Linked DNA regions of Variovorax paradoxus. Each later gene encodes a partner of the first gene's protein in a complex. Links are inferred from orthologs where the notes say so. Each region holds a gene or a part of one and is shown on either strand. Other genes may lie near its edges.

The links.
Region 2: the proteins of holA (region 1) and dnaN are in contact, whole or in part, in a cryo-EM structure (PDB 8GIZ), measured with the Escherichia coli proteins. The link is inferred for Variovorax paradoxus from one-to-one orthologs.
Region 3: the proteins of holA (region 1) and dnaX are in contact, whole or in part, in a cryo-EM structure (PDB 8GIZ), measured with the Escherichia coli proteins. The link is inferred for Variovorax paradoxus from one-to-one orthologs.

The regions. Positions count from the first base shown.
Region 1 is NZ_CP102931.1:6,257,726-6,262,553, reverse strand. The notes cover bases 994-3,825. They hold holA (DNA polymerase III subunit delta), read left to right. Parts: upstream 994-1,788; coding sequence 1,789-2,862; downstream 2,863-3,825. Other genes in these bases: NWF24_RS29330 (glutamate-5-semialdehyde dehydrogenase), read left to right, coding at 2,941-3,825; NWF24_RS29340 (LPS-assembly lipoprotein LptE), read left to right, coding at 1,215-1,760; leuS (leucine--tRNA ligase), read left to right, coding at 994-1,203. In the rest of the region: more of leuS, read left to right, coding at 1-993; more of NWF24_RS29330, read left to right, coding at 3,826-4,233; gshA (glutamate--cysteine ligase), read left to right, coding at 4,331-4,828. UniProt on the Escherichia coli protein: Part of the beta sliding clamp loading complex, which hydrolyzes ATP to load the beta clamp onto primed DNA to form the DNA replication pre-initiation complex.
Region 2 is NZ_CP102931.1:6,892,411-6,897,195, forward strand. The notes cover bases 1,309-4,097. They hold dnaN (DNA polymerase III subunit beta), read right to left. Parts: upstream 3,362-4,097; coding sequence 2,255-3,361; downstream 1,309-2,254. Other genes in these bases: gyrB (DNA topoisomerase (ATP-hydrolyzing) subunit B), read right to left, coding at 1,309-2,120; dnaA (chromosomal replication initiator protein DnaA), read right to left, coding at 3,451-4,097. In the rest of the region: more of gyrB, read right to left, coding at 1-1,308; more of dnaA, read right to left, coding at 4,098-4,785. UniProt on the Escherichia coli protein: Confers DNA tethering and processivity to DNA polymerases and other proteins. Acts as a clamp, forming a ring around DNA (a reaction catalyzed by the clamp-loading complex) which diffuses in an ATP-independent manner freely and bidirectionally along dsDNA.
Region 3 is NZ_CP102931.1:3,683,869-3,688,852, reverse strand. What follows is about bases 1,068-4,055. They hold dnaX (DNA polymerase III subunit gamma/tau), read left to right. Parts: upstream 1,068-1,634; coding sequence 1,635-3,476; downstream 3,477-4,055. Other genes in these bases: recR (recombination mediator RecR), read left to right, coding at 3,880-4,055; NWF24_RS17405 (YbaB/EbfC family nucleoid-associated protein), read left to right, coding at 3,530-3,862; NWF24_RS17420 (TIGR03862 family flavoprotein), read left to right, coding at 1,068-1,271. Also shown: NWF24_RS17425 (UvrD-helicase domain-containing protein), read left to right, coding at 1-36; more of NWF24_RS17420, read left to right, coding at 33-1,067; more of recR, read left to right, coding at 4,056-4,470; NWF24_RS17395 (ABC transporter substrate-binding protein), read left to right, coding at 4,647-4,984. UniProt on the Escherichia coli protein: Part of the beta sliding clamp loading complex, which hydrolyzes ATP to load the beta clamp onto primed DNA to form the DNA replication pre-initiation complex.

The DNA.
Region 1 (4,828 bases):
GGCAACCCGCTGAACAAGCACGAAGGCTTCCACGCTGGCGTGGTCTGCCCCGTCTGCGGCAAGCCCGCGCGGCGCGAAACCGACACGATGGACACCTTCGTCGATTCGTCGTGGTACTTCATGCGCTACTGCGATCCGAAGAACGACGAAGCCATGGTGGCCGGCGGCGCCGACTACTGGATGCCGATGGACCAGTACATCGGCGGCATCGAACACGCCATTCTTCACCTGCTGTACGCGCGCTTCTGGACCAAGGTGATGCGCGACCTTGGCCTGGTGAAGGCCGACGAGCCCTTCAGCAAGCTGCTGACGCAGGGCATGGTGCTCAACCACATCTTCTACAAGCGCAATGAAAAGGGCGGCAAGGACTACTTCCCGCCGACTGAAGTCACGACGGTGCTCGACGCGCAGGGCCGCATCATCGGCGGCACCACCGCCGACGGCACGAAGGTCGAGTACGGCGGCGTCGGCAAGATGGGCAAGAGTGAACGCAACGGCGTCGACCCGCAGGACCTGATCGAGAAATACGGCGCCGACACCGCGCGCCTGTACACCATGTTCACCGCGCCGCCCGAAGCCACGCTCGAGTGGAACGACGCGGCCGTCGAAGGCAGCTACCGCTTCCTGCGCCGGGTGTGGAACTTCGGTGCCGCGCAGGCGGAACAGCCTGTGACCCTGGGAGGGCCGCCGACGTACGGCAAGAATGCTCAGGCGCTGCGCCGCGAGGTGCACACCGTGCTGCGCCAAATCGACTACGACTACCAGCGCATGCAATACAACACGGTGGTGTCGGGCACGATGAAGCTGCTCAACGCGCTCGAGGGCTTTAAATCCGAGGGCACCCCGGGCGACTTGGCCGCCGTGAACGAAGGCTTCGGCATCCTGCTGCGCTGTCTTTACCCAGCCACGCCGCACATCGCCCAGCAGCTGTGGAACGAACTCGGCTACGACAAGGGCCTGGGCGGCCTGCTCGATGCGCCCTGGCCCGCGATCGACGTCGCAGCGCTGGTGCAGGACGAGATCGAACTCATGCTGCAGGTCAACGGCAAGCTGCGCGGCAAGCTCAGCGTGCCGGCCGGCGCATCGAAGGACGAGATCGAGAAGCTCGCGCTCGCCTGCGACGATTTCGTCAACTTCGCCGAAGGCGCGCCGCCCAAGCGCGTGATCGTGGTTCCCGGCCGTCTGGTCAACGTGGTCCTTTGAACGACTCAAGCATGAACACTCGCAATGTCTCGCTGCCGCGCCGCGGCTTTCTTCTTGGACTGACGGCGGCGGGCGCTTCGCTCGGCCTGGCCGGTTGCGGTTTCGAGCTGCGCAAGGCGCCTGTCTTCGCGTTCAAGACGCTGCAGGTGTCGGGCAACTCGGCCATGATCAACCAGATCCGGCGCGAGCTGCGGGCAACCGGCACGGTGACGGTGGTAACGCCTGACACGACCACCGCCGGTGGTTCGTCCCCGGCGCCGGCCGCCGACGTGGTGCTGGAGATCCTGAGCGAGGACCGCAACCGCATCGTGATCTCGACCAATTCGGCCGGCCTGGTGCGCGAGCTGCAGCTTCAGCTGAAGGTGCGCTTCCGCCTGCGCACGCCGGGTGGCAAAGACCTGCTGCCGGCCACCGACGTCTCGCAGACGCGCGACCTGAGCTTCAACGAAACCAACGCGCTGGCCAAGGAAGGCGAAGCCGACCTGCTGTTCCGCGACATGCAGTCGGACATCGCGCAGCAGCTGATGCGCCGCCTGGCGGCCGTCAAGGAACTCTGAGCCCGCGCGCTCCGGTCATTCCATTTCCATGCAACTTGCCAGCGCCCAGCTCGGGGCCCACCTGCAGAAGGGCCTGAAGCCGCTCTACACGATCCACGGCGACGAGCCGCTGCTCGCGCAGGAGGCGGCCGACGCCATCCGCACCGCCGCGCGCGCGCAGGGCTATACCGAGCGCAGCTCTTACACCGTGGCCGGCGCGCACTTCGACTGGAGCGCGGTGCTCGCGGCCGGGGGCTCGCTCTCGCTGTTCGCCGATAAGCAGATCGTCGAGATCCGCATTCCTTCGGGCAAGCCCGGCAAGGACGGCAGCGCGGCGTTGCAGCAGATGGCCGAGTCCGCGCCCGGCAACGACGGCACGCTCACGCTGGTGATGTTGCCGCGGCTGGACAAGGCCACGCGCACCGGCGCCTGGTTCTCGGCGCTGGAGAACAACGGCGCGAGCATCCAGGTCGACCCGATCGAGCGCAGCGCGCTGCCGCAATGGATCGCGCAGCGCCTGGGTCAGCAGGGCCAGCGCGTGATGCCCGGCGACGAAGGCCAGCGCACGCTGCAGTTCTTTGCCGATCGCGTGGAGGGAAACCTGCTCGCTGCGCACCAGGAAATCCAGAAGCTCGCACTGCTGCATCCGGCCGGCGAGCTGAGCTGGGAGCAGGTCGAAGGCGCGGTCAACAACGTGGCGCGCTACGACGTGTTCAAGCTCTCCGAAGCCGTGCTGGCCGGCAATCCGCAGCGTGTGGCACGCATGCTCGACGGCCTGCAGGCCGAAGGCGAGGCCGAAGTGCTTGTGCACTACACGATTGCCGAAGACATCCGCGCGCTCAAGCGCGTGAAGGACGCCATGGCCTCGGGCCGCCCGCTGCCGATGGCGCTGCGCGAGAACCGTATCTGGGGCCCGCGCGAGCGCGCCTTCGAGCGCGTGCTGCCGCGGCTGGACGACCGCATGCTGACCCGGCTGCTGCGCGCGGCGCATGTGGTGGACGGCATCGTGAAGGGGCTGAAACAGCCCGACTGGCCCGCCAGCGGCTGGCAAGCCCTGCAGCGGCTGGCGCTGATGCTGTGCCGCGCATGCAGCAGCGCGGCGGCCGCTCCTCGGCGCGCCTGATCCGCTTGGGCGCGATGGCTCGAGCCATCAAAAGGCCCATGTAAGCCGGGTCACAGGTCGGCGTGGGAAAATGAACACATGAATGCGTTCAACGTCAGCGAGCACATGCAGACACTGGGTCTGCAAGCCAAAGCCGCTGCATTCCTCATGGCCCGTGCGGATGCAGCTACCAAAAACATAGCATTGAAGGCGCTGGCCCAGCGCCTGCGCGAAGCCGGCCCGGTGCTGGCCGTCGCCAATCAGAAAGACCTGGAGCGCGCCACCGCTGCCGGTCTCTCGGCGCCGATGGTCGACCGCCTCAAGCTCACGCCCAAGGTCATCGAGACCGTGGCCCTGGGTTGCGAGCAGCTCGCCGGCATGGCCGACGTGATCGGTGAAATCATCGGCATGAAGCAGCAGCCCAGCGGCATTCGCGTGGGCCAGATGCGCGTGCCGATCGGCGTGTTCGGCATGATCTACGAGAGCCGGCCCAACGTGACCATCGAGGCGGCGAGCCTGGCCATCAAGAGCGGCAACGCGGCCATCCTGCGCGGCGGCTCGGAAGCCATCGAGTCGAACAAGGCGCTGGCGCTGCTGGTGTCGGAAGCACTGGCCGAAGCCGGCCTGCCTGTCGAGGCGGTGCAGCTGGTGCAGACCACCGACCGCGAGGCCGTCGGCCAGCTGATCGCCATGCCCGAGTTCGTCGACGTGATCATTCCGCGCGGCGGCAAGGGGCTGATCGAGCGCATCAGCCGTGACGCCAAGGTGCCGGTCATCAAGCACCTGGACGGCAACTGCCACGTCTACGTGGACGACACGGCCGAGTTCGACATGGCGCTGCGCATCGTCGACAACGCCAAGACCCAGAAGTACAGCCCGTGCAACGCCGCCGAAGGCCTGCTGGTGTCGGCTTCCGTGGCCGACGACTTCCTGCCCGAGATCGCCGCCATCTTCGCGGCCAAGGGCGTGGAAATGCGCTGCGACCCGGCTGCTGCTGCCATCCTGCGCGCCGACGAGGCGCTCGATCCGAAGGCCCGGGTGGTCGATGCGGTCGAGTCCGACTGGTCCGAGGAATACCTGGCCGCCGTCATCAGCATCAAGGTGGTGGCCGGCGTGGACGAGGCCATTGCGCACATCAACCGCTATTCGAGCCATCACACCGACGCCATCGTTACGCGCGACCATGTGCACGCACAGCGCTTCCTGCGCGAGGTCGATTCGGCCAGCGTGATGGTCAATGCGAGCACGCGCTTCGCAGATGGCTTCGAGTTCGGGCTGGGCGCCGAAATCGGCATCAGCACCGACAAGTTCCACGCCCGCGGTCCGGTGGGCATCGAAGGACTGACCTCGCTCAAGTACGTGGTGCTCGGGCAGGGCGAAGTCCGGACCTGATCCGATGCGCCCGCGTGCGGTCTTGTCATTGGGGCGGCCATCCCCAAATCCTACAATTCCGCTCCACCTTTAAGCACAAAACCAACAAGGCCGCCGCATGGTTCCGCATCTCGTCACCGCCCTGACCGGCCCGATCAACGAACTGGAGCAGCGGGTGCTCGACTCGATGCCCGCCATCGAGCGCTGGTTCCGGCTCGAGTGGATGGAGCACACGCCGCCGTTCTACAGCGCCGTCGACATCCGCAACGCCGGCTTCAAGCTGGCCCCGGTCGACACGAATCTGTTTCCGGGCGGCTGGAACAATCTCACGAAGGAGATGCTGCCACTGGCGGTGCAGGCCGCGCAGGCGGCCATCGAAAAGATCTGTCCGGAAGCGCGCAACCTGCTCGTCATTCCGGAAAATCACTCCAAAAATACCTTTTATCTCGCCAACGTCGCGCAACTTGTGCGCATCTTTCATATGGCGGGGCTCAATGTGCGCATCGGGTCGATCGACCCGGCCATCAAGTCGCCCAAGAAGATCGAACTGCCGAACGGCGAGACCGTGACGCTCGAACCGGTGGTGCGCAGCAAGCGCCGCCTGGGCCTGAAGAAC
Region 2 (4,785 bases), 630 kb from region 1 along the record:
TCGGCCGGAATGCCGGTGGTGTTGAGCTCGCGCAGCTTGGCTTGCAGCGCAACGGCCGATGCCTCGGCGGCGGGCGTGGTGTCGAGGTCGAGCGCCACGCCGTCGGCAATGGCGCGCAGCGCCTCGGCGTCCATGAAGTTGCGCAGGCGCGCGATCACGGCCTCGGCCACCTGGTGCTTGCGCGCCAGCTCGCCCAGGGTGTCGCCGCTCAGCGTGGTGGAGTTGGCGCCGCCGGTCTGCAGGCTCGCGTCTTTCAGCGCCACCTTGAGCAGGAAGGCGTCGAGCGCGGGGCCGTCCTTCAGGTACTGCTCTTCCTTACCGACCTTCACCTTGTACAGCGGAGGCTGCGCGATGTAGATATGGCCGCGCTCGACCAGCTCCGGCATCTGGCGGTAGAAGAAGGTGAGCAGCAGCGTGCGGATGTGGGCGCCGTCGACGTCGGCGTCGGTCATGATGATGATGCGGTGGTAGCGCAGCTTGGCGACGTTGAAGTCGTCCGCGCCGCCGCCCGCGGTGGTCGCGCCAGCGCGGCCGATGCCGGTGCCCAGCGCGGTGATCATCGTGAGAATTTCGTTGCTGGTGAGCAGCTTTTCGTAGCGTGCCTTCTCGACGTTCAGGATCTTGCCGCGCAGCGGCAGGATGGCCTGGAACTTCCGGTCGCGGCCCTGCTTGGCGGAGCCGCCGGCGGAGTCACCCTCCACCAGGTAGACCTCGCACAGCGCCGGATCTTTCTCCTGGCAGTCGGCCAGCTTGCCGGGCAGGCCCATGCCGTCGAGCACGCCCTTGCGGCGCGTCATTTCGCGGGCCTTGCGGGCGGCTTCGCGGGCACGGGCGGCCTCGACGATCTTGCCGCAGATGATCTTGGCGTCGTTCGGGCGTTCCTGCAGGTAGTCGGTGAGCAGCTTGCCGACGATGTCTTCCACCGGCGCGCGCACTTCGCTGGACACCAGCTTGTCCTTGGTCTGGCTCGAGAACTTGGGCTCGGGCACCTTCACGCTCAGCACGCAGCACAGGCCTTCGCGCATGTCGTCGCCGGTGACTTCGACCTTCGCCTTCTTCGCGAACTCGTTTTCTTCGATGTACTTGTTGATGACGCGGGTCATCGCGGCGCGCAGGCCGGTGAGGTGGGTGCCGCCGTCACGCTGCGGGATGTTGTTGGTGAAGCACAGCACCTGCTCGTTGTAGCCGCTGTTCCACTGCATCGCCACTTCGACGCCGATGTGCGTGCCGGGGATGCCGCCGTAGGTGTCGGCCGGGCGCTCGCCCTCTGCGTAGAACGAGTTCGGGTGCAGGACGGTCTTGCCTTTGTTGATGAACTCCACGAAGCCGCGCACGCCGCCGGCGCCGGAGAAGTCGTCTTCCTTGCCGGTGCGCTCGTCCTTCAGGCGGATGCGCACGCCGTTGTTCAGGAAGCTCAGTTCGCGCAGGCGCTTGCTGAGGATCTCGTAGTGGAAGTCCGAGTTCTCCTTGAAGATCTGCGTGTCGGGCAGAAAGTGCACCTCGGTGCCGCGCTTGTCGGTGTCGCCGATGATCTTCATGGGCGAGACTTCGACGCCGTTCACCGTCTCGAGCAGGCGGTTCTGCACGAAGCCGCGGCTGAATTCGAGTTCGTGGATCTTGCCTTCGCGGCGCACCACGAGGCGCAGCATCACGCTCAGCGCGTTCACGCAGCTCACGCCCACGCCGTGCAGGCCGCCCGAGACCTTGTAGCTGTTCTGGTTGAACTTGCCGCCGGCGTGCAGTTCGGTGAGCGCAATTTCCGCAGCCGAGCGCTTGGGCTCGTGCTTGTCGTCCATCTTCACGCCGGTCGGGATGCCGCGGCCGTTGTCGGTAACGGAGATCGAGTTGTCGCTGTGGATGGTCACGACGATGTCGTCGCAATGGCCGGCCAGCGCCTCGTCGATGGAGTTGTCGACGACTTCGAACACCAGGTGGTGCAGGCCGGTGCCGTCGGAGGTGTCGCCGATGTACATGCCGGGGCGCTTGCGCACGGCTTCAAGCCCTTCGAGGATCGTGATGGAGCCTTCGCCGTAGCTGGTGTCGGGGGCCACGGTGTCGATCTCGGGGATGTAGACGGGCTCGGTGTGGGGCACGTCGGGCTTGTTTTCTTCAGCACTCATTCGGATATTCCTCTAACTCTCACGGCATTCACGTGATATTTCGGGCTCTCAAAAGCTCAATTCGCAGCCTCTTGAAAGCGCAAACCCGCGGAGGGCCGCGGGCTGTATGCGCAAGGCGCTGTGTGGTGTGTTTTCTAGATACGCATCGGCATCACGACGTACTTGAAAGATGCGTTCTCGGGGATGGTTAACAAGGCCGAGCTGTTGGAGTCGGCAAGGTCCAGCTTGACCATGTCCTGGTCCATGTTCGACAGCGCGTCGATCAGGTAGGTCACGTTGAAGCCGATTTCGATGGCGTCGCCGCCGTAGTCGATGTCGAGCTCGTCCTGGGCTTCTTCCTGCTCGGCGTTGTTCGACGCGATGCGCAGCGTGCCCGGCTCGATGTTCAGGCGCACGCCCTTGAACTTCTCGCTGGTCAGGATGGCGGTGCGCTGCAGGCTGGCCAGGAGCGGCGCGCGGCCCAGCGTGACGGTGTTCTTGTGGTTCTTCGGGATGACGCGGTTGTAGTCGGGGAACTTGCCCTCGACCAGCTTGGTGACGAACTCCATGCCGCCGAAGCTGAACTTGGCCTGGTTGTTCGCGAACTGCATCTCGATGGCGCCTTCGGCGTCGGACAGCAGGCGCTGCATTTCGAGCACGGTCTTGCGCGGCAGGATGACTTCCTGGCGCGGCACTTCGACGTCGAGCGTGGCCGACGAGAACGCCAGGCGGTGACCGTCGGTGGCCACCAGGCTCAGCTGCTTGCCTTCGGCAACGAACAGGATGCCGTTCAGGTAGTAGCGGATGTCGTGCACGGCCATGGCGAACGACACCTGCGAGAGCAGGTCTTTCAGCGTTTTTTGCGGCACGCTGAACACGGGGCCGAAATTGGCGGCTTCCTGCACCAGCGGAAAGTCTTCGGCGGGCAGCGACTGCAGCGTGAAACGGCTCTTGCCGCCCTTGAGCACCAGCTTGCTCGCACTCGATTCGAGGCTCACGGTCTGGTCGGCCGGCATGGTGCGCAGGATGTCGATCAGCTTGCGCGCGCCGATGGTGGTGGTGAAGTTGCCTTCGTCGCCACCGAGCTCGGCGGTGGTGCGGATCTGGATTTCGAGGTCGCTGGTGGTCAGCTGCAGCTGGCCGCCGGTCTTGCGGATCAGCACGTTCGCCAGGATCGGCAAGGTGTGACGCCGCTCGACGATGCCCGCCACCGACTGCAGCGCGGCGAGGACTTTGTCTTGGTTTGCCTTCAAAACGATCATGTCTTCTTCCTCTTCTCTATCTCTTTGAATCAGCTTGTAAGACGCCATTCTCCGCTGTCGCGAGGGGCACCCTTGATGACATTCGGCGGTCAGCCCTTGAGCGTCTGCTCGAGCACGTGGAGCTGCTGGTTGAGCTCGGTGAGCTGCTGGCGCTCGCCCGAGATCTTGCGCACCGCGTGCAGCACCGTCGTGTGGTCGCGCCCACCGAACAGCTCACCGATTTCCGGCAGGCTTTTCTGCGTGAGCTCCTTGGCCAGGTACATCGCGATCTGCCGCGGCCGCGCAATGCTGGCCGGGCGTTTCTTGCTGTACATGTCGGCGACCTTGATCTTGTAGTAGTCGGCCACCGTCTTCTGGATATTCTCGACGGAGATCTGCCGATTCTGGATCGACAGCAGGTCGCGCAGCGCCTCGCGCGCCAGGGCGATCGAGATCTCCTTCTGGTTGAAGCGCGAATACGCCAGGATCTTGCGCAGCGCCCCTTCGAGCTCGCGCACATTCGAGCGCACGTTCTTGGCGACGAAGAAGGCCACTTCTTCCGGCATTTCGGCCGATTCGGCACGTGCCTTGTTGATCAGGATGGCCACGCGCATTTCAAGCTCGGGCGGCTCGATGGCCACCGTGAGGCCCGAATCGAAGCGCGAAACCAGGCGTTCGTGGATGTCCGCCAGCCCCTTCGGATAGGTGTCGCTGGTCATCACGATGTGCGACTTCTTGGCGAGCAGGGCCTCGAACGCGTTGAAGAACTCTTCCTGCGTCCGGTCCTTGTTGGCGAAGAACTGCACATCGTCGATCAGCAACAGATCGAGCGAGTGGTAGCGCTCCTTGAACTCATCGAAAGTCTTGCGCTGATAGGCTTTGACCACATCCGAGACGAATTGCTCGGCGTGGATGTAGAGAACTTTGGAATCCGGCTTGTCGGCCAGCAGCCGGTTACCCACGGCGTGCATCAGGTGGGTCTTGCCCAGGCCGACACCGCCGTAGATGAAAAGCGGGTTGTAAAGATGGCCAGGCATGCCAGCCACGTGCATCGCCGCGGCGCGCGCCATGCGGTTGGCCGTGCCCTCGACCAGGGTGTCGAAAGTGAGGCCGGAATTCAGGCGGTTCTTGAAGCCGGCCGCGGCCGGCTCCTCGCCCGGACCAGCCACGTCGCGCGGCACATCCGTTTCGGTCATGACGGCCACGGGTGCAGAGCGCACGGGCACTTCGCGCGGAGCGAGCGCTAACTCGATGGCAACCGGCTGGCCGTACATCTTCTCGGCCATGGCGGCGATCTTGCCGGCGTACTGGGCCCGAATCCAGTCGAGCTTGAAGCGGTTCGCAACGAACACCGTCATGCGCGACAGGTCGTCAGCGACCTGCGCTGTCAGGGGCTTGATCCAGGTGTTGAACTGCTGCTCGGACAGCTCCTGCGCGAGCTGGTC
Region 3 (4,984 bases), 2.6 Mb from region 1 along the record:
CTCACCGGGCAGGGCGAACTGGTAAATCTCGAATGACTGTTTCCCCTACCGTTGCCGTCATCGGCGGCGGACCTGCTGGCCTGATGGCAGCTGAAGTCTTGAGCGCCTCCGGTGCGCAAGTACATGTCTATGACGCGATGCCCTCGGTGGGCCGCAAGTTCTTGCTGGCCGGCCGCGGCGGGCTGAATCTCACGCACTCGGAGCCCTTCGATGTGTTCATGAGCCGCTTCGGCGAGCGCCGCGCGCAACTGGAGCCGATGCTTGCGCAATTCGGGCCGCAGCAGGTGCGCGAATGGGCGAACGGCCTGGGAATCGAAACCTTCGTGGGCACTTCGGGGCGCGTTTTCCCGACCGACATGAAGGCCGCGCCGCTGCTGCGTGCGTGGCTGCATCGGCTGCGTGCGGCGGGTGTGCAGTTTCATATGCGGCATCGTTGGGTGGGCGATGGGCCGTTCGATGCGGCTGCGTTGCGATTCTCGACACCCGCTGGCGACGTCACTGCAAAGGCCGATGCCGTGGTACTGGCGCTGGGCGGCGCAAGCTGGGCGCGCCTCGGCTCCGATGGCGCGTGGGCGCCATGGCTGCAGGCGCAGGGCGTGGAGGTGGCGCCGCTGCTACCCGCCAACTCCGGTTTCGACGGCACGGGCTGGAGCGAGCATTTCTCCAGCCGTTTTGCGGGGCAGCCCTTCAAGTCGGTCGCGATTTCTTTTACCGACGGCCAGGGGCGGCACTTTGCGCGCAAGGGCGAATTCGTTGCAACGGCCACGGGGATTGAGGGCAGCCTGATCTATGCGGCATCGGCGCTGCTGCGCGACGAGATCGCTGCAAAAGGAAGTGCGACGCTGCTGCTGGACCTGCTGCCCGACCGCAACGCCGAGCAGGTGCTGGCCGCGGTCACGCATCCCCGTGGTGCTCGCTCGCTCAGCAGCCACCTCAAGAGCCGGCTCGGGCTCGAAGGCATCAAGGCCGGCGTGCTGCACGAGGCATTGAGCCGCGAAGCGATGCAGGACGCGGCGCAACTGGCGGCCACGATCAAGGCCGTGCCCTTGAAGCTTGTCGCGACGCGCCCCATCGACGAGGCGATCAGCACGGCAGGCGGCGTGCGCTTCGACGCGCTGGATGCGCAGTTGATGGCGAACGCACTGCCCGGCGTGTTCGCGGCAGGGGAGATGCTCGATTGGGAAGCGCCGACCGGTGGCTACTTGCTGACTGCATCGATGGCCAGTGGCGCGGCGGCTGCGCGCGGTGCGATCCAGCGGCTGGGCCTGTGAAGGCCTCGCGCCGTTGGAATTTCTGTCGCTGAGAGTTTTTGCAAACCTCGTTTCATTTCGCACGGAATGAAACGAAGCCGCTGAAAAGGTTGACGAGCCTTACCCCTGGCACTGACTACGCAGTTAGGGCTGCTTGGTTCCCCACCTGACCCGGTTGGCCACTTCACCATGCAGGGAGGCCCGTCAGCACGCATTGTAACCCCCCAGGATGCGCGCACTTCGTGTCGCTTCTCCTTCCCCCCTGCTGGGGGCGACACCTGAGGCCCGGCGAAGCCGGTTCCTCGGTGTCCCACGAAAAGGCAGGCCTTTTTTGATTGCGGGGTAGGGCTGAGGGCCGGCGCCGTGCCTTTTAGAATGCCCGCAATGTCTTATCTCGTGCTCGCTCGCAAGTTCCGTCCGAAAACCTTCGGTGAGATGGTCGGTCAGGGGCATGTGGTTCAGGCGCTCGAGAACGCGTTGACCACGCAGCGCCTGCATCACGCCTATCTTTTCACCGGCACCCGGGGTGTCGGCAAGACCACGGTCTCGCGGATTCTGGCGAAGTCACTGAACTGCCAGGGGCCGGACGGGCAGGGCGGCATCACGGCCACGCCGTGCGGTGTGTGCCAGGCCTGCCGCGACATCGACTCGGGACGCTTCGTGGACTACACCGAGCTCGACGCGGCCTCGAACCGCGGCGTGGACGAGGTGCAGTCGCTGCTCGAGCAGGCGGTCTACAAGCCGGTGCAGGGGCGCTTCAAGGTCTTCATGATCGACGAAGTGCACATGCTCACGAACACCGCGTTCAACGCGATGCTGAAGACGCTCGAGGAGCCGCCCGAGTACCTCAAGTTCGTGCTGGCCACGACCGATCCGCAGAAGGTGCCGGTCACGGTGCTGTCGCGCTGCCTGCAGTTCAACCTGCGGCCGATGGCGCCCGAGACGGTGCTCGAGCACCTCACCAGCGTGCTGCAGACTGAAAACGTTCCGGCCGAGCCGCAGGCGCTGCGCCTGCTGGCGCGCGCGGCGCGCGGCTCGATGCGCGATGCGCTCTCGCTCACCGACCAGGCCATCGCCTTCGGCAACGGCGAACTGGTCGAGGCTGGCGTGCGCCAGATGCTCGGCAGCGTCGATCGCGGCCATGTGTTCCGCCTGATCGAGGCGCTGGCGCAGGGCGACGGAAAGACGGTGGTCGAGACATCGGAGGCGCTGCGCGTCGACGGCATGTCCGCCGCCTCCACGCTCGAGGAAATGACGGCGGTGCTGCAGGCCATGGCCGTGCTGCAGGCCGTGCCCTCGCGCGCGGAGTCGGCCGATTCCGCCACCGACCCCGACGCGGCAGACACCGCGCGCCTTGCCGCGCTGATGCCGGCCGACGAAACGCAACTGCTCTACAGCCTGTGCCTGCATGGCCGCGGCGAACTGGGCCTGGCCCCCGATGAGTACGCCGCGCTGACCATGGTGCTTTTGCGGCTATTGGCCTTCAAACCTTCCAACGCGGCTGCTTCGACGGCCTCCACGGAAAAAAAAACTCTGAATGAAGCTGCGGCCGTGGCGCCGGCAGCTCCGGCGCGCGCCGTGCCACCCGCTCCGGCCCCCGCGCCGGTGGCTCGCCCTCCGGTCGACGCGCCTGCTACACCCGCGCCGGCGCCCGCCCCGGTTCCCGCCGGCCATCGCCTCGCCGTGGTCGACGAACCCCGGCAGGCCGAACCCCGCCCCGGTGCTGCCGCCGAAGCACCCGCCCGGGTTGTCGGCGTGCCCATCCGCGTGCAGCCTCCGCCCAGTGCCCGCGACACGCCGCGCGCCGACGAGCCGCGCAGCACCTTCACCCCCATTCCGACCAGCGAAGACGGCGACTTCTGGTACGCCACCGTCTCCCAACTGGTCGCAGCCGAGGCCATCACCGCCCTTGCGCGCGAACTGGCGCTGCAGTCGCAGCTGGTGGGCCGCGACACCGACCAGTGGCTGCTGCGCATCGAGCGCGAAACGCTCAACCAGCCGTCCAGCCGCGAAAAGCTGACGGCTGCGCTGGGTAGCCTGGGCCACGATGTCAAGCTCGCCATCGAGATCGGCAGCGTTGTCGACAGCCCCGCGCGCCGCAACAAGCAGGCCGCCGACGAGCGCCAGCGCGTGGCCGAAGAGGCCATCCTCAGCGACCCCGAAGTGCAGGCGCTGATGCGCGACTTCGATGCGAAGATCGTCCCTGGCACGCTGAAACCAGCCTGAGCTTCCGTCTCTCTTATCCTTCACCCACTTTCCAACCAGACACAGGACCAACGATGTTCAACAAAGGACAACTGGCCGGCCTCATGAAGCAGGCGCAGGCAATGCAGGACAACCTCAAGAAGGCCCAGGAAGAGCTGGCTCACATCGAGGTCGAAGGCGAATCCGGCGCCGGTCTCGTCAAGGTCGTCATGACCTGCAAGCACGACGTCAAGCGCATCACCATCGACCCCAGCCTGCTGGCGGACGACAAGGACATGCTCGAAGACCTCGTGGCTGCCGCCTTCAACGCCGCCGTGCGCAAGGCCGAGGAAACCAGCGAGCAGAAGATGGGCAAGCTGACGGCCGGCATGCCAGGTCTCCCGCCCGGCATGAAGCTGCCGTTCTGAGCGAGCGGCCGAAGTAAATGGCAGACGCCAGTTCGCTCGACGCCTTGGTCGATGCGCTGCGCCGCCTGCCCGGTGTCGGCGTCAAGTCGGCCTCGCGCATGGCATTCCATCTGCTGCAGCACGACCGCGAGGGCGCACAGTTGCTCGCGCGCGCGTTGCAGCAGGCTGCGGGCCACGTGCGGCATTGCGAGCGCTGCAACACCTTTACCGAGGCGCCGGTCTGCAACGTCTGCCTCGACACGCGGCGCGATGCGAGCAAGCTCTGCGTGGTCGAGACGCCGGCCGACCAGGCCGCGCTCGAACGCACCGGTGCGTTCCGCGGCTATTACTTCGTGCTGATGGGCAAGCTGAGTCCGCTCGACGGCATCGGGCCGAAGGACATCGGCCTGCAGAAGCTCTTCGACCGGGCGCGCGACGGCACGGTGAGCGAGGTCATCCTCGCCACGAACTTTACGGCCGAGGGCGAGGCCACCGCGCATGTGATCGGCGAAGCGCTGAAGCAGCACGGCCTGACCGTGACACGCCTTGCGCGCGGCGTGCCGGCTGGCAGCGAGCTCGAGTACGTCGACCTCGGCACCATCGCTCATGCGCTGGTGGATCGCAGGTAGCACGGATCGATATCGCGAGACTTTTTCTGGCGCAATGACGCCCTGGCGAAGGCTTCTCGGAGAGGCCTTCGTGCTTACGTGAAAACCCGCACGGGATCACCCCGATGCAGCCGTGTGGTGCGGCCCCTAAGCTCGATTCAGTTCTTACGAGTCACAGAGCCAACGGGCAACGTTTCATGCTTCATCGCCGCACTCTCATTTCAGCTACTGCCGCCATTGCTGCTGCAACCATCGCGTTGCCGCGCGTCTTTGCGCAGCAGGCGAAGCTGGAGAAGACGAAGATCTCCATCGCGGTCGGCGGCAAGGCGGCGTTCTACTACCTGCCGCTCACCATCTCCGAGCAGCTCGGCTACTTCAAGGCCGAAGGGCTCGATGTGGAGATTTCCGATTTCGCCGGCGGCGCACGTGCATTGCAGGCGGTGGTCGGCGGTTCGGCCGATGTCTGCTCGGGCGCTTACGAACACACCATCAACCTGCAGGCCAAGAACCAGTTCTTCCAGGCCTTCGTGCTGCA